Regions from separate parts of the Mesorhizobium sp. B2-4-17 genome, predicted to be linked through region 1. Evidence: riboswitches for the same ligand, from Rfam matches in the RefSeq annotation. Region 1 holds a riboswitch; each other region holds the start of a gene.

Region 1 (7,346 bases):
TGCCGGTCAGGCCGACGATCGACGGCTGCAGCTTCAGCGCGAAGGCCATCTCTGCCATGTTGAGATCGTGGATGACGGCGCGCTTGGGAGGCGCATCGAAGGTCAGCGGCTTGCCGCAACTGTCGACGGTGACCGGGAAGGCGAAGGCTGCCGACGCCAGCAGCGAGAAGGCGAGCGACAGGGCGAGGCGTTTCACGATTTTTGCTCCTTGGTTGAACTGTGTCGGATGAAAGTCGGTTTCGGTCAGGAAGGCGCCGCACGGTTCGGAACATCGAACACGGTCAGTTCGCGGTCCTCGGTGGGATGGCGCAGGCGAAACACGTCGACGCCGAAAATCTCGCGGATCAGTTGTTGCGTCAGCGCTTCGCGCGGCGCCGCCAGCGCATGGAGCCGAGCTTCGTTCATCACCGCTACCCTTGTGGCGAACGGCGCCACCAGGGGCAGATCGTGCAGCACCGCGATCACCGTCATGCCGAAGCCAGCCACGAGTTCGAGCAGTTCCGCGCGGGCGCGGGGGTCGAGATGGTTGGTCGGTTCGTCGAGGAACAATACTTTAGGTTCCTGGGCGATGGCGCGCGCAAGCTGGGCGCGTTGGCGTTCCCCGCCCGACAGCGAGCCAATGGTGCGGCCAAGCAGGGGCAGCAAACCGGTCCGGCGCAGCGCGTCCACGACAATGTCGCGTTCCTCGCTCCTGTGTTTCAAGCCGGCATGCGGGACGCGGCCAAGCTCGACATAGTCGATCACCGCCAGCCGCGGATCCGGCTGGTCGGTCTGGCCGACGACGGCTATGTGAAGGGCCCGCTCGGCCGGCGAAATCCTGTCGAGGCGGCGCCCGCCGAGTTTCACCTCTCCGGAACTTGGCTTGAGCATGCCGGACAACATGCGCAGCAACGTGGTCTTGCCGGCGCCGTTGGGGCCGATAATGGCGAGGCGATCGCCGATGGCCATGGACAGGCTGACCGCGTGGACCAGATTCCGCCCATTCGCCACCGCGCCGAGATCGCGCGCCTCGAGAAGCGGCACCGTCATCGGCTGTCTCCTGCTGGCTCGCCCGCTACCGGGATGCGGGCCAGCGTCTTGCCGGCCAGTCGCGGCGGACGTTGTCCGGCATTGCACCAGCCGTCGGGGAGCGAGGCGTAGAGCCTGGCAAACCGCACGAGATCGCCGGCGTCGGCCTCGGCATCGATGGAGCCGAAGAGATAGGCGGCCTTGCCCGGGGCCTGGAACGCCACCGCCAGCGGCCGCGCACAGCCTGCCATGCACGCCACCCCCTCGACCGTGAAACCCTGCGCCACCGCGAGTTCGGCGTGGGTCGACAACCGCGAGCGCAAATCGGTGCACAAAGCTTCGCCCGACCTGGTCCCTGTCGGGATGTCGCGGCAAAGCGTGCACACGATGATACGGTGAATGCGATCTATGGCGGCGCCCAACTTTCCGTCTTTCTCGATTGGCGACGGAAGGATGTTGGCGGTCGGTCGTCAGACCGACGTCCAGGTCTCCTCCCGGCACACCCCGTCCGGTCAACTCCGTGATGGCAGGTCTCCTGGCTCGCGGGTCTCGGCGCAATCCTGCCTTCCCAGCCTCGCCGGCCAGTGGCATTTCGGATCTCGCTCACCGCTTACAGTTGCGGGGGCAGCCACGGCCTCGATCCCAGGCGGATCTCACCGTGTTCCCTTTTCACCCCTCGCCTTTCGACTCGGGGACCATCACCATTCCACCCTAGTTTTCCCCGGATTGCATCGCAACGGATTTCTCAGTCGCCACGATCGGAGCCGAAGCCGCGCGCGACGCATCTTTATGTAATAACATAACGCAATAACGCATGAGGCGCGGCGCTGTCAAGCGAGGGGCTGTCAGCCATCTGTCGAGCGAATTGCGCGGAGTGCGCAATTTCGATCAAATTGGCCAAGCGCGGAAAGCCGGATGATTTCAGGTCGAATCGACCTGAAATCTGAATCCGCTTCTAATTAAAGAGATAGGGCATGACGTCGTGTGAAAACCGCTTCACACTTTTCGGCATCATGCTCTGGCGGAAGATCACAAATCAAGATTCCAGTTCTGACCAACCAGATCCTTGCCGAAGGAATGGTGAGGTTCTTCCTCGATCAATTTGAAGCCGGCGGCCTGGTAGATATGCCGGGCAGCGGCGAGAATGTCGTTTGTCCACAAGGTCAGCGTCTTGTATCCCCTGGCGCGGGCAAAGCCGATGACTTCCTCCACCAGTCGCTTGCCGATGCCGAGGCCACGCGCCGAAGGCTCGACATAGAGCAAACGCAGCTTCGCCACCTGATCCGACTTGCGTACGACGAAGACCGAGCCGACGACCTCGCCTTCCCGCTCGGCGATCCAGCTGCGCTCCCATTTCGGATCGTAGGATTTCACGAACGCCACGAGGATTTCGGCGACCAGCGCCTCATAGGTTTCGTCCCAGCCATAGTCCTGGGCATAGAGCAGCCCTTGCCGGTGGGTGATCCAGCCGATGTCGCCGATCTGCAGCGGCCTCAACAGATAGGGGATCGTTGGCTCGGCATTTTCGGCGAGTAGACGCTGCACCGTCTGCATGGATTTGACCAGCCGGTCTTGTTCCGATGCCGGCAGCCGATCGAGCAGGGCCCGGACCTGATCGTGCGATTCCTTGTTCAGCGGTGCGAAGGCATTCCTGCCCGCCTGCGTCAACGCAATCGACGATTGCCTCGCGTCCGAAACCAGCGTCGCTCTGGAGATGAGGTGAAGGCGTTCGAACTTTTTCAGCAAACGGCTGACATAGCCGGCATCGAGGCCGAGATCGCGTCCAAGGTCGGTCGCGGTCAGGCCATCGCGATGCGCCAACTCGTAGAGCACACGCGCCTCGGTCAGGGAGAAGGCGCTTTTCAGCAGCCCTTCGTCGAGCAGCCCGATCTGGCGGGTGTAGAAGCGGTTGAATGCCCGCACGACATCGATCCGCTCATTGGGCGCATCATTGCCGGGCTGATGGTGAACCGTCATGGACATCTCCTGTCTTTACAGGATCAATCATTTACTTGACTGAGTCAACTATCTTGAGCATCCGACGTGTTCACATCATCGGCAACACCGGCCAACGATCCGCAAATCCTGCCGCCGGATAGCACCGCGATCGGCCCGAACTGCTGCAGCACGGCCGCGCTCTGCGTCGGCCGCAGGAACACGCAATCGCCTGGCCTGATGGCCGTATCGGCAGGCAAGCCCATGAATTGCTGCAACCGATGTCAACAGGCGGGAGCGGCGTGAGGGCGATCCTGGCCGGTCGCTGGTCTATCTCGCCCGACGAATAAGGCCTTCAAAGCCGTCGGCCAGATCGGAGGCGCCGGCCGTGAACATCTTAACGAGGTTCTAGGGACGGCCGGGAGTTTTGTTGGCATCAAGGAGGATGGCCCTGCCCTCATGCAGAACAAAATCGAATTTTCCGTAGTCAAAGCCGAGTTCACGTCGCCGCGGCGGAACGTTGCCCGCTTCTGGTCCTCGGTTCGGCCAAGCTTCGGTGAGTTCACCATCATGATGGAAAGAGGCACTCGGCGCGCCTTGACTCTGGCAGGCCAGCAGCCTATCTCATCGCCACGTTAGCACTCGCCATTGGTGAGTGCTAACTACAGGTCCGGCGCCGCCGGACTTTGTTGTTGTCCGGCTTCGCCGGATGGAGGAACTGTTTCTCACCGTTCTCATCGAGGAAGAAAAAATGGCAAAGTCGAAGTTCCGCCCGCTTCATGACCGCGTGGTCGTTCGCCGGGTCGAATCCGAATCCAAGACCGCCGGCGGGATCATCATCCCGGATACGGCGAAGGAAAAGCCGCAGGAAGGCGAGATCATCGCCGTCGGCTCCGGCGCCCGCGACGAAAGCGGCAAGCTCGTTCCGCTGGACGTCAAGGCTGGCGATCGCATCCTGTTCGGCAAGTGGTCGGGCACGGAAGTCAAGCTCAATGGCGAAGACCTTCTGATCATGAAGGAATCCGACATCATGGGTATCATCGGCTGATTATCGGCCTTTCCGTCAACTGAATCTTGAATCTTCGGGCTCGCTGCGAGCCCCTGCCAGGAGTTAAACATGGCTGCCAAAGACGTAAAATTCTCCCGTGACGCCCGCGAGCGCATGCTGCGCGGTGTCAACATCCTCGCCGACGCGGTGAAGGTCACGCTTGGCCCCAAGGGCCGCAACGTCGTCATCGACAAGTCGTTCGGCGCCCCGCGCATCACCAAGGACGGCGTCACCGTCGCCAAGGAAATCGAGCTTGAGGACAAGTTCGAGAACATGGGCGCGCAGATGGTCCGCGAAGTTGCTTCGAAGACCAACGACATCGCCGGCGACGGCACCACGACCGCGACCGTTCTGGCTCAGTCGATCGTCCAGGAAGGCCACAAGGCGGTTGCCGCCGGCATGAACCCGATGGATCTGAAGCGCGGCATCGATCTCGCCGTGGCCGACGTGGTCGGCACGCTGATCAAGAACGCCAAGAAGATCAAGACCTCGGAAGAGGTTGCCCAGGTCGGCACCATCGCCGGCAATGGCGACTCCTCGGTCGGCTCGATGATCGCGGAAGCGATGCAGAAGGTCGGCAACGAGGGCGTCATCACGGTCGAGGAAGCCAAGACCGCCGATACCGAACTGGAAGTCGTCGAAGGCATGCAGTTCGACCGCGGCTATCTCTCGCCTTACTTCGTCACCAACGCCGACAAGATGGTCGCCGATCTGGAAGACGCCTACATCCTGCTGCATGAGAAGAAGCTCTCCAACCTGCAGGCCATGCTGCCGGTGCTCGAGGCTGTCGTGCAGACCTCCAAGCCGCTGCTCATCATCTCGGAAGACGTCGAAGGCGAGGCTCTGGCCACGCTGGTCGTCAACAAGCTGCGTGGCGGCCTGAAGATCGCCGCCGTCAAGGCGCCGGGCTTCGGCGACCGCCGCAAGGCCATGCTGGAAGACATCGCCATCCTGACCGGTGGCCAGGTCATCTCGGAAGACCTCGGCATCAAGCTCGAGAATGTCGGCCTCAACATGCTCGGCCGCGCCAAGAAGGTGTCGATCTCCAAGGAGAACACCACCATCGTCGACGGCGCCGGCAAGAAGCCGGAGATCCAGGGCCGCGTCGCGCAGATCAAGCAGCAGATCGAGGAGACCACCTCGGACTACGACAAGGAGAAGCTGCAGGAACGCCTGGCCAAGCTCGCCGGCGGCGTTGCGGTGATCCGCGTCGGCGGTGCGACCGAAGTGGAAGTCAAGGAAAAGAAGGACCGCGTCGATGATGCCCTCAACGCGACCCGCGCGGCCGTCGAAGAAGGCATCGTTCCCGGCGGCGGCGTCGCGCTGCTGCGCGCCTCGCTCAACATCAAGGCGACCGGCGCCAACTCCGACCAGACCGCCGGCATCAACATCGTGCGTCGCGCGCTGCAGGCTCCGGCCCGCCAGATCGCGGCCAACGCCGGTGCGGAAGCCTCGATCGTCGCCGGCAAGATCCTTGAGAACAAGGGCGCGACCTTCGGCTACAACGCCCAGACCGGAGAGTATGGCGACATGATCGCCATGGGTATCGTCGACCCGGTCAAGGTCGTGCGCACGGCCCTCCAGGACGCGGCCTCGGTCGCCGGCCTGCTGGTCACCACCGAAGCCATGATCGCCGAGGCTCCGAAGAAGGAGTCGGCTGGCGGTATGCCGGGCGGCATGCCTGGCGGCGGCATGGGCGGCATGGGCGGCATGGACTTCTAAGAAGTCCATAAGTACGCCCATCAACTCACTTTGCTCAAGCCCGCAAGCGGGCTTGAGTGGCGGCATGGACTTCTAGTCCAGCCAATCAGCTATTTTGCAAAGGGCGGCAGCGATGCCGCCCTTTTTCTTTGGAACCAGCAGTTGCCGGCAGCCGATCAAATGAAGAGGCAGCGTCACACGGCAGCGTCGGCGCGTTGGGCGACTTTACCTGCAAGCACCGCCTGCTCGATTAGCGCGGCCACCTCATCGGCTACCGTAATGACCGGCGTGCGGTCGCGAGTGGCGCGGGCAATCACCATCAGGCCTTCCAGCGACGACTCGACCAGCAGCGCCAGCACCTGCGCGCGGCGCTCGGCCACCCCTGCCCGCAGGAACGCCTCCCGCAGCAGCCCAATCCACTGCTCGAAAGCGGAGCGGCAGATTTCCGCCAGGTCCGGCACGTCGTTGGGCGCGTCGAGCACGATCGGCGCGATCGGACAGCCGAGCGAAAACTCATTCTCCTCCAGCATGCGGGCCACAGACTGGTAGATGTGGTGGACGGCAACCGCCGGATCTTTTTCCGCCGCCAAGGCCGCGCCCAGCCGCTCGGTCACCTCGGCCACACTGGCCCGCGTCACCTCGATGACCAGTTGATCCTTCCCGCCCGGGAAATGGAAGTAGAGCGAGCCGCGCGGCGCGGCACTGGCACTCAAAATGTCGTTCAGCGAGGTCCCGTGATAGCCACGCCGCCGCAAAAGCAGGGCCGTCGCCTCGATCATCCGGGTGCGTGTGTCCGTCGCCATGTCAATCTCTGTCAGGAGAGCGCATTATTATAGGCCTTGCCCCGAATATGACAATCGGTCTACATAATAGGTAGATCGGTCTACATATTCCGGAGACGGCTTTACATGAAGCTACAGGCGTCGTCCTGCTGAGCACCGGCTCGGCCGGCGTCCCCGCCATCACGCTCAGGGCTGACCTCGCCCAGCCCCCAACGACTGAATGGAAGGAGCAGATCAAATGACTACTGAAAACATCATCGACACTGCCGCTGCCTCGCGCTCCAATGCAACGGCGGAAATCATGCGGCGCTTCAACGACGTCTTCCAGCGTCATGACCCATCGGCGCTGAGCGAGCTGGTCGACGAACGCTGTGTGATCGAGAACACCACGCCGGCGCCGGACGGCGCCCGCCGCGACGGCAAGGCCGCCTGCGTCGAGCTGTGGTCGGCGATCGCCACCGGACCCAGCACACGCTTCGACCTCGAGGAGACGTTCGTGGCCGGCGACCGCGCGACGATCCGCTGGCGCTACTGGATGGCCGACGGCAACTCGCTGCGCGGCGTCAACCTGATGCGTGTGGCAAACGGCCGGATCGTCGAGGCGATGGGCTACGTGAAGGGATAGCGCCCCGCGCAATTCCCGGGAAAGCCCATGGCGGTTTTCCGTCCGGAGTTGCGCAAGAGCCAGTGCAGGAGCGGATCTGTGAAGCTGAACCGCTTCGCGTATGGCGCTAGCGGTCCGCCAGCGCCAGCTTGGCGCCGAGCATCACAAAGGCGCCAGCGAAGGTGCGACGCATCCAGGTCAGCACCATCGGTCGCGAGACGACATGGCTGCGGATCGAAGCGGCAAAGATGCCGTAGCCGACAAAAAC
Region 2 (7,346 bases), on a different contig from region 1:
CGACACATTCGGCATCGACGTCCGAAAGCGCGAAGCGAATCGCTGTCGCGGCTTCGGCGGGAACAGGGGCGCCGTCCTGTGCGGGCGCTGCGAACGGCGCCGGGATTTCCTCCACCACCGGCGCGGCGAAGCTCTCCTGGTGGTATTTCGTCATGTCGAAGCCGGCGGCTTCCAGCATGCCGCGCACGGCCCGCATGAAAGGATCCGGACCGCAGCAGAAGATCTCGCGTTCGCGAAAATCGGGCGCCAGCAGCGGCAGCCTTATGGCGTCGATACGGCCCATATGGCCGTACCAGCCCTCACGGCTTGAGCGCTCCTCGATCATGAAGCCGAGCGACAGGCCGGGCATATGGCCGCCGAGCAGTTCGAGTTCCTTGCGGAAGATGATCTCTTCGGGTCGGCGCGCGCAGTTGACGAAGCTGACATCGGTCCATGGCGCGCAGTCGTTCAGCCAGCGCAGCATCGACATCATCGGCGTCACGCCCGAGCCTGCCGAGATGAACAGATATTTGGCTGCCGGATGGCTGTGCAGCGAGAAGTCGCCGGCCGGCCCGTAGGCCTTGACGTGTGAGCCAGGCACCAGATGATCGAACATCCAGCGCGTACCAATGCTGCCGGCCTGTGCCTTCACCGTCACCGCGATCGAGAACGGCCTCGATGGCGACGATGACAATGTATAGGTGCGCATCAGCGGCCCGTCATCTGTCGGCAGTTCCAGCGTCACGAACTGGCCCGGCTTGTAGCGGAACCAGGTCTGGTTGTCGGAGCGGAAGGTGAAGGTCTTGACGTCAGGAGACTCGTCGCTGACCCCAATCACTTCCAGCACCTGGAGCCGGTCGTTCCAGGGCGCCATCTGGTCGAGATGGCGGTAAAGGCCAAGATCAGTCATCGCGTTCATCCTTTGGCCTCTCAGGCGACACTGCGGAGCGCTGGTCGACCATCCTCGGCGAGGCGCGGACCAATGAAACGCGCATACCAGTCGACGAACTGGATGACGCCACCCTCATGCAGCTCCGAATACGGGCCTGGTTCGTAGGCCGGCGACAGGATGCCGAAGGCGTTTTCCTCGACGATACGGCGATCCTGATCGTTGGTCTCGGTCCACACATGGGTGAGTTCGGCGAGATCGTAATCGACGCCCTCGACCGCATCCTTGTGCACCAGCCATTTCGTCGTTACCGCCGTTTCCGTGGCACTGATCGGCAGCACGCGGAAGGTAACGGCGTGATCGATCAGGATGTGGTTCCAGGTGGTCGGATAGTGATAGTGCATCAGGGTGCCGATGCGGTCGGCCGAGACGCTGTCGGAGAGGTTCTTCTTCACCGCCCGCTTGCCGCTCATCGTGTAGCTGACCGCGTCGCGCAGCAGCGGCGCGCGGGTGGCGCGATATTGCCCGGCCGGATCGATGCGGAATTTGCTCGGCAGGCCAACGGCCTCGCATTTCGCCCAGTGCGCGATCATCTCAGGATCGCTGTCGGCGCCCTGTACACCGGTCACGGTCGGCGCCTCCGGGAAGGTCTTGCAAAGCTCCGGATGGCTGCCGGCGCAATGATAGCACTCGCGGTTGTTTTCCCAGACCAGCTTCCAGTTGCCCTTCTCGACGATGGTGCTCTGGAAAGCGATCTTTGCTTCGCTCAGCCGGTGCGGCTTGAGATAGGGTTCGATCATCGCCCGCATCGGTGCGAAGTCGGCGGGCTCCCTGGCCAGGCAGATGAAGACGTAGCCGGCCACGCTCTCGCAGGCGACCGGCTTCAGGCCGAACTGGCCTTTGTCGAAACCGTCGGCCATCTGGCGGGCGAACAGCAGGCGGCCGTCGAGCTCGTAGGTCCACTGGTGATACGGGCAGACCAGTTTGGCCGCCAAGCCCTTGTCGGTGTTGCAGACGCGGCTGCCGCGATGGCGGCAGGAGTTGTGGAAGGCATTGATCTTGCCCTGCTGGTCGCGCACCAGCACGACCGGATAGTCGCCGATCTGCACGGTGATGAAGCTTCCCGGCTTCGGCAATTCGCAATCATGGCCGATGAACAGCCAGTCGCGATACCAGATCAGCTCCATGTCGAGCTTGAAGTAGTCCGGGTCGGTGTAGAAGGGCTGTTCCAGCGAAAAGCCCTCTCTGCGGCTGTTCAAGAGCCTCAGCATATCGTTGCGCGCATCCATGTCCTGTCCTCGCATTCATCGCATCGGCCCGTCCAAACGGACGCGCGTCGCTCTAATGACTGAACCGGAGGGGATGAGAGGAAGGACAAGGCTGCATGCCGGCAAGCGCCGGGCATGCGGCATCCGCCTCTTGACCGCCCACCGCGATCAGTCGAGTTCTACGATCTCTGGCTGGTTTCCGGGCTCTGGAGTGTCCTTGCGGACGGTCGCGACACCTTCCCAGGCTTGCGCCCAGTGGTCTCCCGTTGCGACTTGAACTCCACCACCGTCGCGGGGGCAGCGCCGGACTTTGACCGGCTTCCCAATTCTCCGCCCCGTCGTCACGAAGCGGCACCTGAGATGACATGATCTAATCACGACAGCGCTTGCGACATCGGCATGAAAGCGACATTGCATCCATGTGGCGCGACACCCATGCGCAACGATCTGGTCACGAGCAGCGACAGCGAAAATCATCGCGGTGACGGCCGCGCCGGGCGTCGGAATCGGCCCGGAGTGGAAGCAAAAAGGGTTAACGGTTTCGAAAAGTGACTATTAGCAGATTCTAAAATCGAACCGAACGGTTCGTTTCTGTTGACGGTGCGTGCAGGACGGTGTGAACGCCGAGCCTCCGATAGAGTCGGTGATGACGACACCGACTTTAATTAACGCGTTGATATTGCAACGGAAAAATCGCACGTGGAAGATCTTGGTACAATTTCAAGTAGTGGATTCATGGTCCACGTTGAACATCTTCGTGATTGGAAACGGCTAGCTGGCTCTCCCACATCGGGGTCGTCCGAACGACGCGATTTCAATCCCAAGACACGCCGCTAGACGGACGGAAAAATGCTGGAGTACCCAAAATGAAAAAGATTGTTCTCACTGCCGCCGCCCTTCTGGCCATTTCCGGCAGCGCCTTCGCTGGTAGCGATCACTATGGTGCGAATGGCCCCGCGGCCACTGCTGCCGACAGCTCTTACACCGCTTCGATCAAGAAGTCGGAACCGGCTGCTCAGACGCCCACCCACGGTGCTGACCGCAACCTCTTCGGCAACAACTAACAGCCGATCTCCAGCAGGCGGCGGGTTTGGCCTGCCGTCCTGGCGACATTCGAAGAATTCAGGAGACTTGAAATGAAGAAGATCGCTCTTGCTGCCGTCGCCGTTCTGGCCATTTCCGGCAGCGCTTTCGCCGGCAGTGACAATTATGGTTCGAATGGCGCTAGCCAGCCGGCCGCCACGTCGACCGACAACTCATACACCGCTTCGATCAAGAAGTCCGAACCGGCGGCTCAGACGCCTACGCACGGTGCCGACCGCAACCTGTTCGGCAACAACTAATATCAACGACAACCGGCGGGCTTGCCCGCCGCTTGGATTCGCGAATACCGGAGTACCCGAAATGAAAAAGATTGTTCTTACCGCCGCCGCTCTTCTGATTGCCGCCGGCAGCGCCTATGCGGCCAACGACAATGTTGGCGGCACCGACATCAACAAGCAGGCGACGACCGCCAATGTCGACACTTCGCATACCGGCTCGATCCGCAATGAAGGATCGCCTGTCTACAAGCTGCTCAATTCCTCGGGTGACGCACAGAAGTCCGCCCCACAGGGCAGCGACCGGAATCTCTTCGGCCGTTAATAGCCGATGTGGAATACAAAAAGAGCCGCGGGCCGATGCCTGCGGCTCTTTTTTATCACCAGAACCCTGTTTCAGGCCGCCTTTGCCTCTACCTCGTGAAGCGCGAAGGAGCGGCCGTCCGCGTCGAAGATATGAAGGTCGCCGGCATCGGCGGTCAGCCGCAGCGTCGAGCCGCGCTTGACCTCGACATTGCCAGGCAGCTTGGTCACCAGGGGCAGGTCGGTCCTGCCGATGTCGACATAGACCAGCTGGACCTCGCCGAGTTGTTCGATATAGTCGACCGTCCCTTCGAACAGATAGTCCGTGCCGCTGGCGATCGCGAGATCTTCCGGGCGCACGCCGAAGCTTACCGCCGCGCCCTTCGCCGAAGCCGGTGTCGCGATCGGCACCGTCGCCTTGCGTCCGCCGACATGACTGATCACGGTCGGGCTGCCGGTCCTGTCGACGGTCGCCGGCAGGATGTTCATGGCCGGCGAGCCGATGAACTGGGCGACGAACAGATTGCCGGGCCTCTTGTAGAGTTCCATCGGTGTTCCGACCTGCTCGATATGGCCCTCCTTCAGCACCACGATACGGTCGGCCAGCGTCATCGCCTCGACCTGGTCGTGGGTGACGTAGATCATGGTCGTGTTGGGCATCGATTCCTTGAGCTTGGCGATCTCGATACGCGTGGCGACACGCAGCGCGGCGTCAAGGTTCGACAGCGGCTCATCGAACAGGAACACTTTCGGATTGCGCACGATGGCGCGGCCGATGGCGACGCGCTGACGCTGACCGCCCGACATCGCCTTGGGCAGACGGTCGAGATACTTGGTCAGCTGCAGGATTTCCGCCGCCTGGCGCACGCGCTTGTCGATCTCGGCCTTGCTTTCCTTGCCGATCTTCATCGAGAAGGCCATGTTGTCGTAGACGGTCATGTGCGGATAGAGGGCGTAGGACTGGAACACCATGGCGATGCCCCGCTTCGACGGCGGCACGTCGTTGACAACCTCGCCGTCGATCCTGAGTTCGCCTGAGGTGATCTCCTCGAGCCCGGCGATGGACCGCAGCAAGGTCGACTTGCCGCAGCCCGACGGGCCGACGAAGACGATGAACTCGCCCGATTTGATGTCGAGGTCGATGCCGTGGAGAATGTTGAGATTGCCGTAGGACTTCTTCACTTGTCGCAGCGTGACATCGGCCATGATTTTCTCCCGGTGATTTGAAATTCAGTCTATGCGCCCGAACCAGGCGCCGTAGCCGCCGAGGCGGACGGTGCCTGTGTCTGCCTTCTCCGAAAATCCGTGTCCCGGCAAAGGTTGCAGCGATCGGTCGCCAAGGTCAACCTCGGCCGGCTTGGCGCCCAGATTGAAGACACAGACGATCTGCTCATTGCCTGCCCGGCGCGTGAAGGCGACGGTGTCGCCCTGGCTTTCGATGAAATTGATATCGCCCTTGGCCAGCGCCGGATGGGCGCGGCGGAAGGCGAGAAAGCGCCGGTAGTGCTCGAGCAGTGACGTCTCGTCACCCTGCTGTACATTGACCGCCTGCGACAGATGCTTGGCCGGCACCGGCAACCATGGCTTTGCCTGGGAGAAGCCGCCATTCTTGGCGCTGCCGTCCCACACCATGGGCGTGCGGCAGCCATCCCGGCCCTTGAATTCCGGCCAGAAGCGGATGCCATAGGGATCCTGCAGGTCCTCGAAGCGCAGGTCGGCCTCGCCGAGCCCGAGTTCTTCGCCCTGATAGATGCAGACCGAGCCGCGCAGCGACATCAGCAATGCCGAAATGACCTTGAGATAGGCGACCGGGTCGGCCTCGTTGGCGGCCCAGCGCGAGGCCGGGCGCATCACGTCATGGTTGGAAAACGCCCAGCACGACCAGCCGTCGCTGGCGACCTTGCCGAAGGCTTCCAATACCGAGCGGACCTTGGCGGCGCTGATCTTCTCCGGCGCCAGGAAGTCGAAGGAATAGCACATGTGCACGCGCTTGCCGCCGGCGGTGTAGGCCGCGACCACGTCCAGCCCGCGCTGCGAATCGCCGACCTCGCCGACCGCGGCGGTTGCCGGATATTCGTCGAGCAGCGCGCGGAAACGCTCGAGGAAACCAAGGTTCTCCGGGCGGCTCTTGTCGTAGATATGGTCCTGGTAATTGTAGGGATTGACCGCCGGCGCGGTCTGGTCGTTTCGCTCCTCGGGCGGCAGCGGCGGATTGTTTTCCAGCCCCTGGCTGTGGAAATAGAAATTGATGGTGTCGAGCCGGAAGCCGTCGACGCCGCGCCCCAGCCAGAAACGGGTGACGTCGAGCAGCGCGTCCTGGACCTCATGGTTGTGGAAGTTGAGGTCCGGCTGCTCGGCGAGAAAATTGTGCATGTAATATTGCTGGCGGCTGGTGTCCCACTGCCAGGCCGATCCGCCGAAGATCGACAGCCAGTTGTTGGGTGGCGTGCCGTCGGGTCTGGCATCCGCCCAGACATACCAGTCCGCCTTGGGATTGGTGCGGCTCGACCGGCTCTCCTTGAACCACGGATGGATGTCGGCGGTGTGCGACAGCACTTCGTCGATCATCACCTTGAGGCCCAGCCGGTGCGATTCCGCAACCAGCGCATCGAAATCGGCAAGCGTGCCGAACATCGGGTCGACGTCGCAATAGTCCGACACGTCGTAGCCGAAATCCTTCATCGGCGATTTGAAGAAGGGCGAGATCCAGATGGCGTCCGCGCCAAGCGCGGCGATGTAGGGCAGGCGCCGTACTATGCCTTTCAGGTCGCCGATGCCGTCGCCGTCGGAGTCCTGGTAGGAGCGCGGATAGATTTGATAGATGACCGCGCCACGCCACCAGTCACGGTCGATGGCGGGATCCGGTCTCGAAGTCGCCTTCAAAGCCGATTGCATTGTCTCAACCTCCTTTCACCGAGCCGGCCAGCAGCCCGCGGACGAAATAGCGCTGCAGGGAGAAGAAGACGATCAGCGGCACGATGATGGTGATGAAGGCTGATGTCGTCAGGATCTCCCAATTGCCGCCGCGTGAGCCGAGCAGCGCATTGAGCTTGGCCGTCAGCACGATCTGGTCGGGCGCCGTACCGAGGAAAACCATCGCCACCAGGAGATCGTTCCATACCCACAGGAATTGGAAGATGGCGAAGGAGGCAAGCACTGGGAAAGACAGTGGCAGCACGATCTTGACGAAGATCTCGAAGTCGCTGGCGCCGTCGATGCGCGCCGATTCCATGATCTCGCGCGGCAGGCCGGCAATGTAGCTGCGCAACAAATAGATGGCGAAGGGCAGGCCGAATCCGGTGTGCGCCAGCCAGATGCCGAGATAGGTCTTTGACGGCACGCCGAAGAAAGTGCCGACGCCATTATAGAGCCTGAGCAGTGGAATGAGCGACATCTGCAGGGGGACTACTAGCAGGCCGATGATGACCGCGATCAAAAGCGCGCGGCCGGGAAAGCGCATCCACGCCAGCGCATAGGCCGCGAAAGCCGCGATCAGGATCGGGATAACCGTCGCCGGGATGGTGACCGTCAGCGAGTTCACGAAGGAGCGGCCGATGCCTTCCGAGAACAGCACGGTCTGATAGTTGT
Region 3 (7,346 bases), on a different contig from region 1:
GGATCGGTCGTGTCGAGCACGATGACGTCGGCATTCCGGCCGATAGCCGCAAGCGCGGCCGAGAAGCCGCCGATGAAAGCGACATCGGCCGACCCTTCGAGAATGTCGCGGCCGGGATCGTCGCCGGTGTGGACGAGAAGATCGGCCTCGGCGATGCGCCCCTCGAAAGCGCCGGGCGCCGAGATGCCTTCGCCCCCGGCACCGCCATAGGCGTGCGAGGTGGCATCGAGGTAGGCACGTCCGATCTCTTCGCGCGCGCCCCAGTCGCCGCTCGACATCAACTCCTCGACGCCGGCGCCGTAAGTGCCGGGCGAGGTGCCGAAGATGCGGGGGCTGACCTTGCCATCGGCGCGGGTCTTCGCGGCGAGCGGGTTTTCCGAATCGTCCTCGTCACGCGCGGCGACGGCGCCGGCGGCGGCGTCAATGAGCGCGATCTGGGTCGGGAACATGTCGCGGAACAGGCCTGATATGCGCCAGGTGACGTCAATGCGGGGGCGGCCAAGCGTGGCCGGCGGCAGCACCTCGATGCCGGTGATGCGGCCGGTGGCAGTGTCCCATTGCGGCCGGCAGCCCATCAGAGCCAGGCCTTGCGCGATCTCCTCGCCGCCGGTGCGCAGGGAGGCCGAACCCCAGAGGTCGATCACCAGCGAGCGGGGCCAGTCACCATGCGCCTGCGTGTAGGCGCGAACGACCTCCTCGGCCGCCGCTTTGCCCAGGTCATAGGCGGTCGGCGTCGGCATGGTGCGCGGGTCCGACGTGAACAGATTGCGGCCGGTGGGCAGCACATCGGAGCGGCCACGCGCGGGTGCGCCGGCAGGGCCGGCCTTGACGTGGCGGCCATCGAGCGCGGCAAGCAGCGCGGCCTTCTCGGCGTTCGCGCTCTGGCGGCGCATCGCGTCGGGCTCTTTCTCGGAGGCGCGGCCATAGATATGGAGCCCGTCCTTGATGGCGAAATCCTTCAGGTCGCATAGCCAGGCATCGATACGGCGCAATGCCTCGTCGGGCGCATCGGTCTTGGCGACACCGGCTTCGGAGGCGAGGCCGGTCTTTTGCGCGGTGTCGACGATCAGCCTGGCCAGACGGTCGCGGCGGCGGCGGTCAAGGCCGTCGGCCTGGGCATATTCGTCAACCAGGCGTTCGAGCCGGTGCTGGTCTTCATCCAGGCCAGCGCCGGTCAGCGGCGGCGGCAGATGGCCAAGGGTGACGGCGGCAATGCGCCGCTTGGCCTGCGCCGCTTCGCCGGGGTTGGAGACGATGAAGGGATAGATGACGGGCAGGGGACCGGTGACGATCTCGGGAAAACAGGTTTGCGAGAGCGCCACCGTCTTGCCGGGCAACCATTCCAGCGTGCCGTGGGCGCCGACATGGATTAGGGCATGGACGCTCTGCGATTTCCGGAGCCACAGACCGAAGGCGATCAGCGCATGGCGCGGGGGGAGCGTCGGGTCGTGGTAGTCGGCTCGGCGGTCGGCGGAGCGGCCGCGATCCGGGGCGAGCGCTACGGTGATGTTGCCGAAGTTCGCGGCGCGGAAGGGGAATTTCGCCGAGGCCGGCGCTTGAACACCCCCCTCTGTCCTGCCGGACATCTCCCCCCTAAGGGGGGAGATCGGCAGTTTGGGCGCCGGCACTCCCTCTACAATGTTGGCGATTGGCGAAAGCCGAGATGAAAGGTCAATCTCCCCCCTTACGGGGGAGATGTCCGGCAGGACAGAGGGGGGTGCCTCGCGCAAACCTGCCTCATCTTCTGGTTTTCCCCAGGCCGCCGTTACAGCAGCGAGTGCCTCGGGTGGGAGATCCATCGAAAGACCGAGATAGTCCTCCAGCCCCAATCTTTCTTCGCCGCACTCCAGCAAGTCCAGCAGCGCGCGCGGCGTTCGCGGAATCCCGTCGACGGCATAGCCCTGGTCGCTGAGGTCATGCAGCATGGCCAGCACGCTGGACGGCACGTCAAGGCCGACGGCATAGCCGGTGCGGCCGGGGGCGCTCGGGTAATCCGGAATGAGGATGGCGAGCTTGCGGTCGGCGCGGGGCGTGCCCTGCAGCTTGATGAAGGCCGCGACACGGTCGGCCACCTGCGCTATCCGATCGGGTTCCGGCCGGTTGGCGAAAGCGCGGTGGCCAAGTGCCGGATCGACATCGCTTTCGCCCTTGAAGGAAATGGCGCCGGCGAGGATGCGGCCGTCGAGTTCGGGCAGCACGACATGCATGGCAAGGTCGGCGGGTGCCAGGCCGCGCTGATTCTTTTCCCAGACGTCGCGGCGCGTGGTGGCGACGATGACCTGGAAGACGGGGACGCCGGCGCGATCGAACAGGGTTTCGATGCCGGGCTCCGCGCCGGACGCGAAAGCGGTCGCGGTGATGATGGCGGCCGGGTTCAGTTTGGCGAGGGCGGTTTCGGCGAACGCGAGGGATGCCGGGTCCTTGAGGCTGGAGACGAAGATCGGCACGGGGGTGATGCCACGCTGCTGCAAGGCGTCGAAAAGCGCATCGATCGGCGCGACATCGGCGGCCTGCAGCATCGAGCGGTAGAACAGAATAGGCACGATCTTTCCCTCCCCCTCGAGGGGAGGGTGGCCCGCAGGGCCGGGTGGGGTCGGTGCGACTGGATAGGGCGTTTCTTGAGGTCGGCGCACTTCACCGGCGACCCCACCCCCGGCCTGCGGCCGGACCCTCCCCTGGAGGGGGAGGGGGACGCCGCACTCGACGACGCCACGTCCTGGCTCGTAGTAGCCCGCTTTGGGAACGGTTACCGGCGCGGCTGCTGCTTCATCCTGTCCCGCCAGCCCTGCCAACCTCCGCACCAGCGAACTCATATTGGCCGGGCCGCCTTCGCGGAAATAGCCGAGCAGCGCATCCAGCTCCTCGCGCGGCAGCGTCGAGGCTTTGATCAGCCTGAGATCCTCGTCGTGGCTTTCGCCGGGCAGCAGCGCCAGTTTTATGCCGCGCTCGCGGGCGGTCGCGGCAAGCTGGTCGCAGCCATAGCGCCACCAGTCGTAGCCGCCGAGGATGCGGACGAGAATAACTCTGGCGTGGCGGGCGACGCTGTCGATCCAGAGGTCGACGGACATGGGATGGCGAAGGTCACGCAGCCCGGCCAGCCGCATCGAGGGCAGGCGGTTGGCATCCACCTTCCACGCGGCCGCCAGGCCGGCGAGGTCGCTATCGGTGAAGGACAGGGCCACGATATCCGCCGGCGCCTGCCGCAGATCGACCGGCTCGGCGAGATCGTCGAGCGAGGCGGAGGTCGTGGTGAGGATGTGCATCGCGGCCGTGCCCGAAAGTCAGCCGGCGAGGATACGTTCGATTGCCGGGCGGTTCAGCCCCTTGAGGCCGATGACGACAAGGCGCGAACGGCGGTCGTCCTCGGCGGTCCAGGCGCGGTCGTAGTAATGGTTGACGCGCGGGCCGACGGCCTGCAGCAAAAGCCGCATCGGCTTGCCGCCGACCTCGACGAAGCCTTTCACGCGCAGCACGTTTTCCTGTTCGGCGGCGTCGGCGACGCGTTTTGCCAGCTCGTCCGGATTGGCGATCGAGGGGATGTCGACAATGAAGGTGTCGAAGTCGTCATGCTCGTGGTCGAATGCGCCGTCGTGATGGGACTTGCGGTTCTCGATGTCGTCTTCGACGGCGAGGCCGAGCCCGAGCAGTACGGAGGGATCGACCTTGCCATGGGACGTCGGCACGATCTTGACGGCCCGGGCGGAATGTTCGTTGACGATGGCGTTGGCGCGGGCCGACCCGGCGGCGTCCATCAGGTCGCTCTTCGACAGGATGATCAGGTCGGCGCAGGCGATCTGGTCCTCGAACACTTCCTCGACCGGGTCGTCATGGTCGAGGCTGTCATCCCCGGCGCGCTGCGCCTGCAGGGCGTCCATGTCGTTGGCGACTCGGCCTTCTGCCAGTGCAGGGCCGTCGACCACAGCGATCACACCATCGACGGTCACGCGGCTCTTCACCGTCGGCCACTGGAAGGCCTGGACCAGGGGCTTGGGCAAAGCGAGGCCCGAAGTTTCGATCAGGATATGGTCGACTTTCGGCGTCAGCGACAGGATCCGGTCAAGCGCCGGCACGAAATCGTCGGCCACGGTGCAGCAGATGCAGCCATTGGCCAGTTCGACGATGTTTTCCTCCGGACAGGTGTCGATGCCGCAACCCTTGAGGATCTCGCCGTCGATGCCGATGTCGCCGAACTCGTTGACGATGATCGCGATGCGCTTGCCGCCGGCATTTTCGAGGAGATGGCGGACCAGCGTCGTCTTGCCGGCGCCGAGGAAGCCGGTGACGACAGTGCAGGGAACACGGGAGACGGAAGCGGTCATGGTCAGTCTTTCAGCAGGTCGAGGGGAGGGATGCGGGCAACGAGGCCGCGCTTCAGGGAATCAGGGCGGCCGCGCCAAGGGATGAGGCCGTCGCTCGAGGTGGCGAAGAGTTTGGCGCCGGTAACGAGGTCGGCGCCGCTGCCCGTGGTCAGGTCGCCGAACACATAACTCCAGCAGCCGTCGCGCAGGATTGCGGCGCTGAGCCGGCGTTTGCAGTTGCCGAGGCATTCGACCGTGCGGACGCGGACGCGCTCGGATGCCGCGGCGCGGCGTGTGTCCTGTGCCAGGAGTTCGCCGGCGCGGGGATGGGCGTCGGAGCCGGTTTCGTCGCGGCAGGACGCGCAGACGATAACGGTGACGCCGGACAAGGCGTCGCCATCGGCGGACGATATATCCGCTGCACCAGCCGAAAAACTGCCGTTGTGGTCCAAAACCGGGCTCCTTGCCCGGAAACCCGCCGGGCGATCGGATTCTTCTGTCGCAGACGGCAGGTCTCCTGGCTCGCGGGTCATCGCCTTGGTTAGCCGCCTTCCCGGGAACTCCCAGTGGCTTTCGGCCTTGGCTCTTCGCTTACAGTTGCGGGGACAGCCGCGGATTTGAGACCGAAATCCCGCACCGCATTCCCTCTTAGCCCCAGCCGTTGCGGGCAGGGGACCGTCTGGAGCGGATTTAGGCTTTTGCAGGCAGCTGTGTCAACGCGCGGCTACGACATGGCGATGTCGGCCAGCGCCGGGCCCAGATCGCCGGCGGGCGTCACGTCGATACGTTCAAGGCCAAGCCAGACCTGCATCTGCTTCAATTCCTCGAAGAGCTGGGCGGCGGTTTCAGGCGGCGCTCCGGGCTCGGCATAGGCCGCAGGCACGCGCAGCACGCTTGCCGGTCGGTCGGCCCGAAGGTCGACGCGAGCGACGATCCTGTCGCCAAGCACGAAGGGCAGGACATAGTAGCCGTACTGGCGTTTTTCGGCCGGAGTGTAGATCTCGATGCGGTAATGGAAATCGAACAGCCGCTCGGTGCGCGAGCGCTCGAAGACGACCGGATCGAACGGTGCCAGCAGGGCGCGCGCTTCGATCTTGCGCGGGAGACGGGCATCTCTATGGAGGTAAGCCGGCTTGTTCCAGCCCTCGACACGCACCGGCAGCAACTCGCGCAGCTCGACCAGTTCCTCCAGCCGGCCCTTCATGTCTGCGGGCGACAGGCGGAAATAGTCGCGCAGGTCGCCGGCTGTAGCCACGCCATGGGCGCGGGCGGAAATGCGCAGCAATTCGCGATGCGCGTCCTCGGCCGCCGGCACCGGCAGATCGAGGATCGCTTGCGGCAGCACGCGCTCCGGCAGGTCATAGAAGCGCTCGAAGCCGCGGCGGTGCGCGGTGGTGATGCGGCCGGCCCAGAACAACCATTCGAAGGCGTGCTTGGCGTGGCTCCAGCCCCACCAGCCGCCCGAACCTTTCTGGCCCTCAAGCGCCGAGGCGGCGATCGGGCCGCGATCGGCGACTTCCCGATAGATCTCTTCGATGTAGGCGGCGTGCTCGCGGCCCCATTTGGCGAGGCCCAGATACATTTCCTCGCCTTGCTCGGCGCGCTGCATGCGCCAGCGCATCAAGGGATATGTCTCGACCGGCAGGAACGAGGCTTCATGCGCCCAATATTCGAACACCGTGCGCTTGCGCGTCACGGCGGCATTGTCGAGGAGCGCGAGCGGGTAGGGGCCAAGCCGCGAATAAAGCGGCATATAATGCGCGCGCACCACCGCGCTGACGGAATCGATCTGCAGCAGGCCGGTGCGGGAGAGCACGCGGGCGAAGTGGCGGCGGTCCGGCGTGCCACTTGGGCGGGGGTCGAGAAAGCCCTGAGCGCCGAGCGCGATGCGCCGGGCCATAGCGAGCGAGATTTTTTCCTTCATCGGGAGCCCTTGCCCTGATCGATTTGCGGATTTTAGCCGGTGATTCCGGCATGCTAGCAGGCAAATGGCGGTAGATATGTCAGGAGATAAAAGTGGAGTAGAAAGTGAAGGAAATCAAACAGGAGCGCATCGGACCAGTTTCTTCCGTTATGCCGTCCAGCCCGGCGTTTTGAACAAGGTTTGACTTGCTTCGCTGGAAGTGCTGCGCTAACCCTCGCCGCGTTGCAGCATAGGCCCCTTAAAACGGTTCAGCGGTTAAACTGTCACGCTTCCGCATTAAGGTCCGGTGCTGTAACAAAAGTGGATTGGCGCCAACGGAAAGCCGCTGCATGAACGCACTTCTCAGTTCGTACCTGCCCATCGTCCTGTTTATCGCAGTGGCGGCGGTCGTCGGCATCGCGCTTATCGCGGCGCCGTTTCTGGTGGCCTACCGCAACCCCGATCCTGAAAAGCTTTCCGCCTACGAGTGCGGTTTCAACTCGTTCGACGACGCCCGCATGAAATTCGACATCCGTTTCTACCTGGTGTCGATCTTGTTCATCATCTTCGACCTGGAAGTGGCCTTCTTGTTTCCCTGGGCCGTGTCCTTCTCGAAGATCGGCATGCTCGGCTTCTGGTCGATGATGGTGTTTTTGGCAGTGCTGACCATCGGCTTTGCCTATGAATGGAAAAAAGGAGCGCTGGAATGGGATTGAACGACAGTTCAGGCACCCTCGTCGCGCCGAAGCCCAAGGGCATTATCGATCCCAACACCGGCAGGCCGGTGGGGGAGGACGATCCCTTTTTCCTCGAAATCAACAATGAGCTCGCCGACAAGGGATTTCTTGTCACCTCGACAGAGGCGCTGATCACCTGGGCGCGCAGCGGCTCGCTGATGTTCATGACCTTCGGCCTCGCCTGCTGCGCGGTCGAGATGATCCACACCTCGATGCCGCGCTATGACTCGGAGCGGTTCGGCGTGGCGCCGCGTGCGTCTCCGCGCCAGTCCGACATCATGATCGTCGCCGGCACGCTGACCAACAAGATGGCGCCGGCACTGCGCAAGGTCTACGACCAGATGCCGGAGCCCCGCTACGTCATCTCGATGGGCTCCTGCGCCAATGGCGGCGGCTATTACCACTATT
Region 4 (7,346 bases), on a different contig from region 1:
CGCCGGAAACTGTCGCCGAGTTGCCGATCGACCATTTCGATGGCCTCGACACTTACGAAGACCTGCCGCGTGACAGCCGTTGTGTTCGCGATATGTGGTTCTAGGCTTTGTCTTCACGCAATTCCGGATGGAAAACCGCTTCACACTTTTCCTGGAATTGCTCTAGAAAATGGTGCGCGAAACCTGGCGCTCGACGGCTGGAGACAAGCCGTCGTCCTGTTTCCCCGAAGCCTGCTCACGAGCATGCCCGGTCGCAACGGCGATTGCAGGCTCCGGCAGCACCACAAGCTGCGGCACCTGCTTGTAGGAGAAGCCGCCGCGGATATCGCCCATCTTGCCGGCGACAATGCCCAGCGCCGCTTTTTCCAGATTACGGTCATAGCGCGTCTCGGCGACGGCCGGCGCGACCACGATGCCCAGAAGGGCCGTGCCACACAGAAGCGTCTTCATTCCAACTATCTCCCTGCCTGACGTCGATCTAGCAGGGCGCCGTTGAAAAACGGCCAAGTGACACGGTAAACAAAACGCCAAACGGCAGCGTTAACAAGGCGTTACGAAATCAAGCCGGCAAACCGATTCAAGTGCTTCAGGTTTTGATTCAGGCGCGCTGGGCGCGCACCGTATGCCCGAGCGCCATGAATACGGTGCGCACGATGCCGGCGGTGTCGAGGCCGGCATCGGCATACATCTTTTCCGGTTTGGCATGGTCGGTGAACGCGTCGGGCAGCACCAGCGGGCGCACCTTCAGGCCGCTTTCCAACAGCCCTTCATGGGCGAGGAACTGCAGCACATGGCTGGCGAAACCGCCGATGGCGCCCTCCTCCACCGTCACCAGAACCTCATGCGAGCGGGCTAGCCGCCGGATCAGATCCTCATCGAGCGGCTTGGCGAAGCGGGCATCAGCAACGGTGGTGGAAAGCCCGGCCGCGCCGAGTTCCTCGGCAGCGGCAAGGCAATCCTGCAAGCGCGTGCCGAACGACAGCAGCGCCACCTTGGTGCCTTCCCTGACGATGCGGCCTTTGCCAAGTTCGAGAACCGAGCCGCGTTCCGGCATGTCGACGCCGACACCGTTGCCGCGCGGATAGCGGAAGGCGATCGGGCCATCATCGTAGCTGGAAGCGGTTCGCACCATGTGGCGCAACTCCGCTTCGTCGGCGGCCGCCATCACGACAAAGCCCGGCAGGCTTGCCAGGAAGGTGATGTCGAAAGCGCCGCAATGGGTGGCGCCATCGGCGCCGACGAAGCCGGCGCGGTCGATCGGGAAACGCACCGGTAGTTTCTGGATCGCGACGTCGTGGACCACCTGATCATAGGCGCGCTGCAGGAAGGTCGAATAGATGGCCGCGAACGGTTTGTAGCCTTCGGTTGCGAGACCGGCCGCGAAGGTCACTGCATGCTGCTCTGCGATGCCGACATCGAACGTCCTGGACGGGAACACTTCGCCGAACAGGTCAAGGCCGGTGCCGGTCGGCATAGCTGCGGTGACGGCGACGACGCGGTCATCCTCGCGCGCTTCCTGGATCAGGCTTTCGGCGAACACTTTGGTGTAGGCCGGCGCGTTGGCAGGCGCCTTGGTCTGCGCGCCGGTGATGACGTCGAACTTGTTGACGCCATGATACTTATCGGCGGCGGCTTCCGCGGGTGCGTAGCCCTTGCCCTTCTGGGTCACGACATGGATCAGCACCGGGCCTTCGCCATTGTCGCGGACGTTCTTCAGCACCGGGATCAGATGCTCGAGATTGTGACCGTCGATCGGGCCGATGTGATAGAAGCCGAGTTCCTCGAACAGCGTGCCGCCGGTGACATAGCCGCGCGCATGCTCGACCGCCCTGGTGATGGCGCGATCGACGCGCTTGCCCAGATAAGAGGTCAGCTTCTTGCCGAAATCGCGCAGGCCGACATAGGCCTTGCCCGAGGCGAGCCGCGCCAGATAGGCACTCATGGCGCCGGTCGGCGGCGCGATCGACATGTCGTTGTCGTTGAGGATGACGATAAGGCGGGCATCGAGCGCGCCGGCATTGTTCATCGCCTCATAGGCCATGCCGGCCGACATGGCGCCGTCGCCGATGACGGCGATGACGTTGTTGCGGCCACCGGCGAGGTCGCGGGCGGCGGCCATGCCGAGGCCGGCCGAGATCGATGTCGAGGAATGGGCCGCGCCGAAGGGATCGTATTCGCTTTCGGCGCGTCGGGTGAAGCCGGACAGGCCGCCTTCCTGGCGCAGGGTGCGGATGCGGTCGCGGCGGCCGGTCAGGATCTTGTGCGGGTAGGCCTGGTGGCCGACATCCCAGATCAGCCGGTCATCCGGCGTGTTGAAGACATAATGCAACGCCACGGTCAGTTCGACCACCCCAAGGCCGGCGCCGAGATGGCCGCCGGTGTGGGATACGGCATCGACGAGTTCGGCGCGAAGCTCGGACGCCAGTTGCGGCAGATCGCTCTCGTCCAGCGCGCGCAAATCCGCCGGGATGCGGACCTTGTCAAGAAGCGGCGTATGCGGCGTTGCGTTCACGGGTGCTCAGGCTTTCTGTTCATCGGCGGGATAGGCTGCCAGCCGGCGAAAGTAAATGCGTGTCGGTGACGCGGATCGGGCTGAGATCTAGCCTTCAGGCAGCGGGATGAATTCCTTGTCATCTCCTGGAACGATATCGAAGCGGCCTGTCTTCCATTCCTGCTTGGCCTGTTCGATGCGCTCCTTGGACGAGGAGACGAAATTCCACCAGATGTAGCGCTTCGAGCCAAGCGAGGCGCCGCCGAAAAGCATGAAATGCGCACCGGTTTGCGACGATACGATGATCTCGTCACCAGGCCGGAACACCAGCAGCCGCTCCGCCGGAAACACATCGCCCGAAATCGAAACCTCGCCTTCCAGCGTATAGATGGCGCGTTCTTCCGCGTCGGGCGGGATTTTCACGCTGGCGCCCCGCGCCAGGCGCAGGTCGGCGTAGAGCGTTTCGGAATCGGCCCTAACAGGGGAGCGCAGTCCCTGGAAATCACCGATGACAACGCGGCCGCTGACGCCTTCGGCATCGATCTCGGGAAGGCGCAAGACAGCCGTGTTCTCGAACACCGGCGCCACTTCCTCCTTGTCGTCTGGCAAGGCAAGCCATGTCTGCAGGCCCGAAATCGACATTGGCGCGCCGCGCAATTCCTCTGGCGTGCGCTCGGAATGCACGATGCCGCGGCCGGCGGTCATCAGGTTCACGTCGCCGGGCTGGATGACCATTTCGGTGCCCAGCGAATCGCGATGCCGGATCTTGCCGTCAAACAGATAGGTGACCGTCGACAGGCCGATATGGGGATGGGGACGGACATCGAGCGCCTGGCCCGCGCGCAGGATCGCCGGCCCCATGCGGTCGAAGAAGATGAATGGGCCGACCAGACGCCTCTTGGCGGTTGGCAAGGCTCGGCGCACCTCGAAGCCGCCAATGTCCTTGACGTTCGGGATGACCATCAGTTCGATCTGATCGCTGGCAAAGGCATCGCCGGCTTCAGGGTCCTTCCCCGGGAAGAAGCTCATGAACTCTCCTTGTCAGCGGTCCAGACCGCCTTGGCCGCATCAGGCAAAACGGAGCGCCGCCTTTGCCCGAAGTTTGGCCGCCACCTCTTCGCGGTTGCGCGGATGCTGGTTTGTTTCGAGAGAATCGAGCAGTTCCCGCGCCGATGCCGCGATGGCCTCCACCGCATGGTCGAACGCATGCTGGTTCTGCTTCGAAGGCCGCGTCGTCCCGCTCAGCTTGCGGACAAACTGAAGTGCCGCGTCGCGAACTTCATCGTTGGTTGCCGGCGGGTCAAAATTGAACAGGGTCTTGATGTTTCTGCACATCGCTTCCGTTTCTCCTCTTGTCCTGGAGCCGTTCCAATCGGGACGAGCTTGATCCTCAATCATGATCGTGTCCAAAAACCGGCGAGGCAAGACCGTCATCGCGACCGTGCCTCAGTCCGCGTCGAGCGGCTCCGTTCCGACCGGCTTTCCATCGCGCGACAGCCTGATCTTCTCGACCTTGTCCTCCGCAGCCTTCAGCAACCGGTCGCAATGCGCCTTCAGGGCCTCACCGCGTTCATAGATCCGGATTGACTGATCGAGCGGCACGTCGCCACGCTCCAGGTCATCGACGATCTTCTCCAGCGCATCGAGTGCCTGTTCGAAGCTCATCGCCTTGACGTCTTCGTTGGTCTCACCAGCCATCATTCATCCTTTCATCAGCCGCGCGACATGGGCCGCGACCGAAAATGCCAATCCCTGCAGATCGTAGCCGCCCTCAAGCAGGCTGACGAGCCGGTTGTCGCCGTGACGCGCGGCGCGTTGCATCAGTTGGCCCGTCGCCCAGTCGAAATCATCCTCGGTCAGATTGATCTCGGCCAGCGGATCGCGGTGGTGCGCGTCGAAGCCGGCCGAAATGATGATCAGATCGGGTGCGAATTTGTCGAGCGCCGGCAGTATCCGCGACAGGAAGGCATCGCGAAACACCTCGCTGCCGGTCTGCGGCGCCAGAGGCGCGTTGACGATGTTGCCGGCCCCGGTTTCGTTCTTCGCACCGGTGCCGGGATAGAGCGGCATCTGATGCGTCGAGCAATAGAGCACCGACGGATCGTCCCAGAAAATATCCTGCGTGCCGTTGCCGTGATGCACGTCCCAGTCGACGACGGCGACGCGCTCGGCGCCATGCTTCTTCTGCGCATAGCGCGCCGCGATCGCCGCCGTATTGAAGAAGCAAAAGCCCATGGCGGTGGTTTTCTCGGCATGGTGGCCGGGCGGCCGCGCGGCGACGAAGGCATTGTCGGCCCGGCCAGTGAAGACGTCGTCGACGGCCGCGTTGGCGGCACCGATCGCGGTGATCACCGCCTGCCAGCTCTTCGGGCTGGCGGTGGTGTCGGCATCGACGCGGGCGATGCCCTCTTCGGGGATGGCGGCGCGCACACGCGCGACGAAATCGGCCGGATGCGCGTAGAGAATAGTGGCTTCATCTCCTTCCGGCGCCTTGACGCGATCAAGCGCGGCAAAGGCTTCGCCGTCGAGCACGCGCTCGATAGCGCGCAAGCGGTCCGGCCGTTCGGGGTGGCCGGGCGGCGTGATGTGTTCAAGGAAGATAGGGTGCGTGTAGAGACGGGTGGCCATCGTCCCTATCTAGTGCCCCGACACGGCAATGGCTATGCGTTGCGGCTTGATCGCTGGGGAAAATCACGTCTGCGTCCATTCGCGTCGCTGCGGGGATTGGCGCGGCCGGGGCTTCGGCGTAAGGTCGCCACCACTGCCTGGTGCCCGCCGGCCTGTTTGTTCTCAGTCGCATTATGCGACGCCAAGTGAAATCCACTTGGCTGCAAATGCTCTGGCGGGAGAATCGGGAACACGGTTGAATTCCGTGGCGTGCCCAACGCTGTAAGGGGGACCGCGCCGGTAAATGCCACTGTCGATGACGGGAAGGCACCGGACGCGGGTTGATCCCGAGCCAGAAGACCGGCCTGGCAGGCATCGTCACCCGCATGGTCAGGCGGGCGGCATTGATTTGAAGTCGCAAGGGGACAAGCGATGCTGGAAGCCATGACCGCTCCTGTGGGCGATGGATTTGACCAGATGGCGCGCGACGCCGTCTACCGAGCCATGTTCACCAGGCGCGATGTTCGCAGCCATTTTACTCCCGAGACCATCGACGACGAGGTGCTGGCTCGGCTGCTGCTTGCAGCCCATCACGCGCCATCGGTCGGGTTCATGCAGCCGTGGAACTTCATCGTCATTCGCGGTGCCGGGCGCCGGGAGAAGGTACGTGACCTGTTCCTGGCCGCGCGTGAACAGGAACTGCCAGCAATCGAGGAAGAGCGACAAGCGCTCTACCGCAAGCTCAAGCTGGAAGGCATCTGCGAAAGCGCGCTCAACATCTGCATCACCTGCGACCGCCAGCGCTCGAAAGGTTCGCCGCTGGGGCGCTGGCACAATCCGGAGATGGATCTCTACAGCACGGTCTGCGCCGTGCAGAATTTCTGGCTGGCGGCACGGGCCGAAGGCATCGGCGTCGGCTGGGTCAGCATCATCGAGCCTGAGGCGCTGAAGCGGCTGTTGGCCATTCCCGAGCACGTGACGCCGGTCGCCTACCTCTGCGTCGGCCGTGTTTCCGAGTTCGCGCCCAAGCCGGACCTCGAGACACATGGCTGGGGCCGGCGATTGCCGCTGCCCGAATTGATCATGAGCGAGACGTTTTGCGGCCAGGGCGAGGCGCCGCTCAAATCAGCGGTGTCGCGCCTCTATACCGTCGCCGGCACGCCCGCCAGCCCGGCCGATCAGCGTGTCGCGCCGGCCGTGTCCCAGCGCGAACCACCGAAGGAGGAGAGCGCCTTGTCCTTGAGGTTCCTGAACTTCGACGATGCCTCGGCCAGCCGAGCGTCCCAGGCTGGATCAGGCAGCTGGCCGGCAATGGTCTTGAAATAGACCTGCATCAGGCAGGCGATGGCGAAGGGCTCGATGAAGGTTGCCTTGAAGGCCCAGGCAAAGACGATGGCGAGCACGAAGGCCCAGCCGGCAAGCTGCCCGGGCATGAGGAAAAGAATGGCGCCGGCCGGGGCCAGCATCAGCAGGAAGATGACAAACGACACGCCCCACATGATGATCGCCAGCCAGACGGCGTTCTTGACCATGATCTTGCCGTTCTGGGCGTAGAGCACCACGCCTTGGCGTGCGGTTTCGAACGGCGAGGACGAGTTGATGCGGATATTGTAGCCGAGGATGATCTCGTCGACATAGGTGAGCGACAGGCGGATTACCGTGTTGATGAAAGACACAAGGCCGCTCAGGCCTGGAATGGGCAGGAAAGCGGCTACGCCGCCAAGCAGGCCGGTAATGGCGCGGATAGCGCCCTTGACCAGCTGGTCGACGACGAAAAGGACGTTAGCCTCGGCGAAACGCTCGGTCACGACCTCCTTTGCGTACACGATCTGGTTCTTACCGTCGGGAACGTCACGGCCGTCGATCAGATGGACCATGACGGCGATATGGCCGGCCTTGACGACGTAGAGAATGTATTCGCGGATCCAGTAGACGGCGATCGAGACGGCGCCAAAGCCGACGACGCCGCCCCATAGGGCAAAGGACAACGGCCCGTCGGGATCGGTGGAGATATGGCCGACGCCATAGCCGACGGAGGCGCCCGTGCCAGTCGCCAGGATATAGGCCAGAGTGATGCCGAAATAGACGATCATGCGAAAAACAATGAAAGGCCAGGTCCGCATCATGATGGACACCGACCTGCCGATATCGAAATCCCACATGCCCCGAATCTCCCCTCAGAGAGGGCTGGGAGGATGCGCTCACCCCGAAGATTGTCAACCGGGGGGCGACGAGAAGAAGCGAGCAG

Evidence for each region. Region 1 has a riboswitch for cobalamin ahead of FJ548_RS14590 (DUF1636 family protein). Riboswitches for the same ligand answer to the same signal wherever they lie in the genome.
Region 2: it holds a riboswitch for cobalamin, as region 1 does, so the genes downstream of both, FJ548_RS27295 (aromatic ring-hydroxylating dioxygenase subunit alpha) here and FJ548_RS14590 (DUF1636 family protein) in region 1, are expected to answer to the same signal.
Region 3: it holds a riboswitch for cobalamin, as region 1 does, so the genes downstream of both, FJ548_RS15160 (DUF1636 family protein) here and FJ548_RS14590 (DUF1636 family protein) in region 1, are expected to answer to the same signal.
Region 4: it holds a riboswitch for cobalamin, as region 1 does, so the genes downstream of both, bluB (5,6-dimethylbenzimidazole synthase) here and FJ548_RS14590 (DUF1636 family protein) in region 1, are expected to answer to the same signal.

What each region holds. Positions count from the first base shown of each region.
Region 1 covers NZ_VFUX01000016.1:79,174-86,519, reverse strand. The annotation lists gene FJ548_RS14600 (ABC transporter substrate-binding protein) at 1-196, opposite strand, end outside; gene FJ548_RS14595 (ABC transporter ATP-binding protein) at 244-1,029, opposite strand; gene FJ548_RS14590 (DUF1636 family protein) at 1,026-1,430, opposite strand; cobalamin riboswitch at 1,516-1,723, opposite strand; gene FJ548_RS14585 (helix-turn-helix domain-containing GNAT family N-acetyltransferase) at 2,038-2,985, opposite strand; gene FJ548_RS14580 (hypothetical protein) at 3,030-3,209, opposite strand; gene groES (co-chaperone GroES) at 3,695-3,991, shown strand; gene groL (chaperonin GroEL) at 4,061-5,713, shown strand; gene FJ548_RS14560 (TetR/AcrR family transcriptional regulator) at 5,887-6,495, opposite strand; gene FJ548_RS14555 (nuclear transport factor 2 family protein) at 6,713-7,099, shown strand; gene FJ548_RS14550 (LysE family translocator) at 7,206-7,346, opposite strand, start outside.
Region 2 covers NZ_VFUX01000046.1:9,356-16,701, reverse strand. The annotation lists gene FJ548_RS27300 (hybrid-cluster NAD(P)-dependent oxidoreductase) at 1-889, opposite strand, end outside; gene FJ548_RS27295 (aromatic ring-hydroxylating dioxygenase subunit alpha) at 910-2,157, opposite strand; cobalamin riboswitch at 2,309-2,510, opposite strand; gene FJ548_RS27290 (DUF680 domain-containing protein) at 3,003-3,200, shown strand; gene FJ548_RS27285 (DUF680 domain-containing protein) at 3,273-3,479, shown strand; gene FJ548_RS27280 (DUF680 domain-containing protein) at 3,541-3,780, shown strand; gene ugpC (sn-glycerol-3-phosphate ABC transporter ATP-binding protein UgpC) at 3,852-4,964, opposite strand; gene FJ548_RS27270 (alpha-glucosidase family protein) at 4,989-6,653, opposite strand; gene FJ548_RS27265 (carbohydrate ABC transporter permease) at 6,658-7,346, opposite strand, start outside.
Region 3 covers NZ_VFUX01000017.1:57,310-64,655, forward strand. The annotation lists gene FJ548_RS15150 (cobaltochelatase subunit CobN) at 1-3,263, opposite strand, end outside; gene cobW (cobalamin biosynthesis protein CobW) at 3,282-4,319, opposite strand; gene FJ548_RS15160 (DUF1636 family protein) at 4,322-4,750, opposite strand; cobalamin riboswitch at 4,788-4,993, opposite strand; gene FJ548_RS15165 (winged helix-turn-helix domain-containing protein) at 5,023-6,222, opposite strand; gene FJ548_RS15170 (NADH-quinone oxidoreductase subunit A) at 6,552-6,917, shown strand; gene FJ548_RS15175 (NADH-quinone oxidoreductase subunit B) at 6,908-7,346, shown strand, end outside.
Region 4 covers NZ_VFUX01000002.1:177,422-184,767, reverse strand. The annotation lists gene FJ548_RS02615 (GFA family protein) at 1-104, shown strand, start outside; gene FJ548_RS02610 (hypothetical protein) at 163-450, opposite strand; gene dxs (1-deoxy-D-xylulose-5-phosphate synthase) at 599-2,512, opposite strand; gene FJ548_RS02600 (pirin family protein) at 2,600-3,520, opposite strand; gene FJ548_RS02595 (DUF2277 domain-containing protein) at 3,560-3,826, opposite strand; gene FJ548_RS02590 (exodeoxyribonuclease VII small subunit) at 3,938-4,189, opposite strand; gene FJ548_RS02585 (histone deacetylase family protein) at 4,193-5,119, opposite strand; cobalamin riboswitch at 5,300-5,482, shown strand; partial or broken gene bluB (5,6-dimethylbenzimidazole synthase) at 5,531-6,112, shown strand; gene FJ548_RS02575 (hypothetical protein) at 6,277-7,260, opposite strand.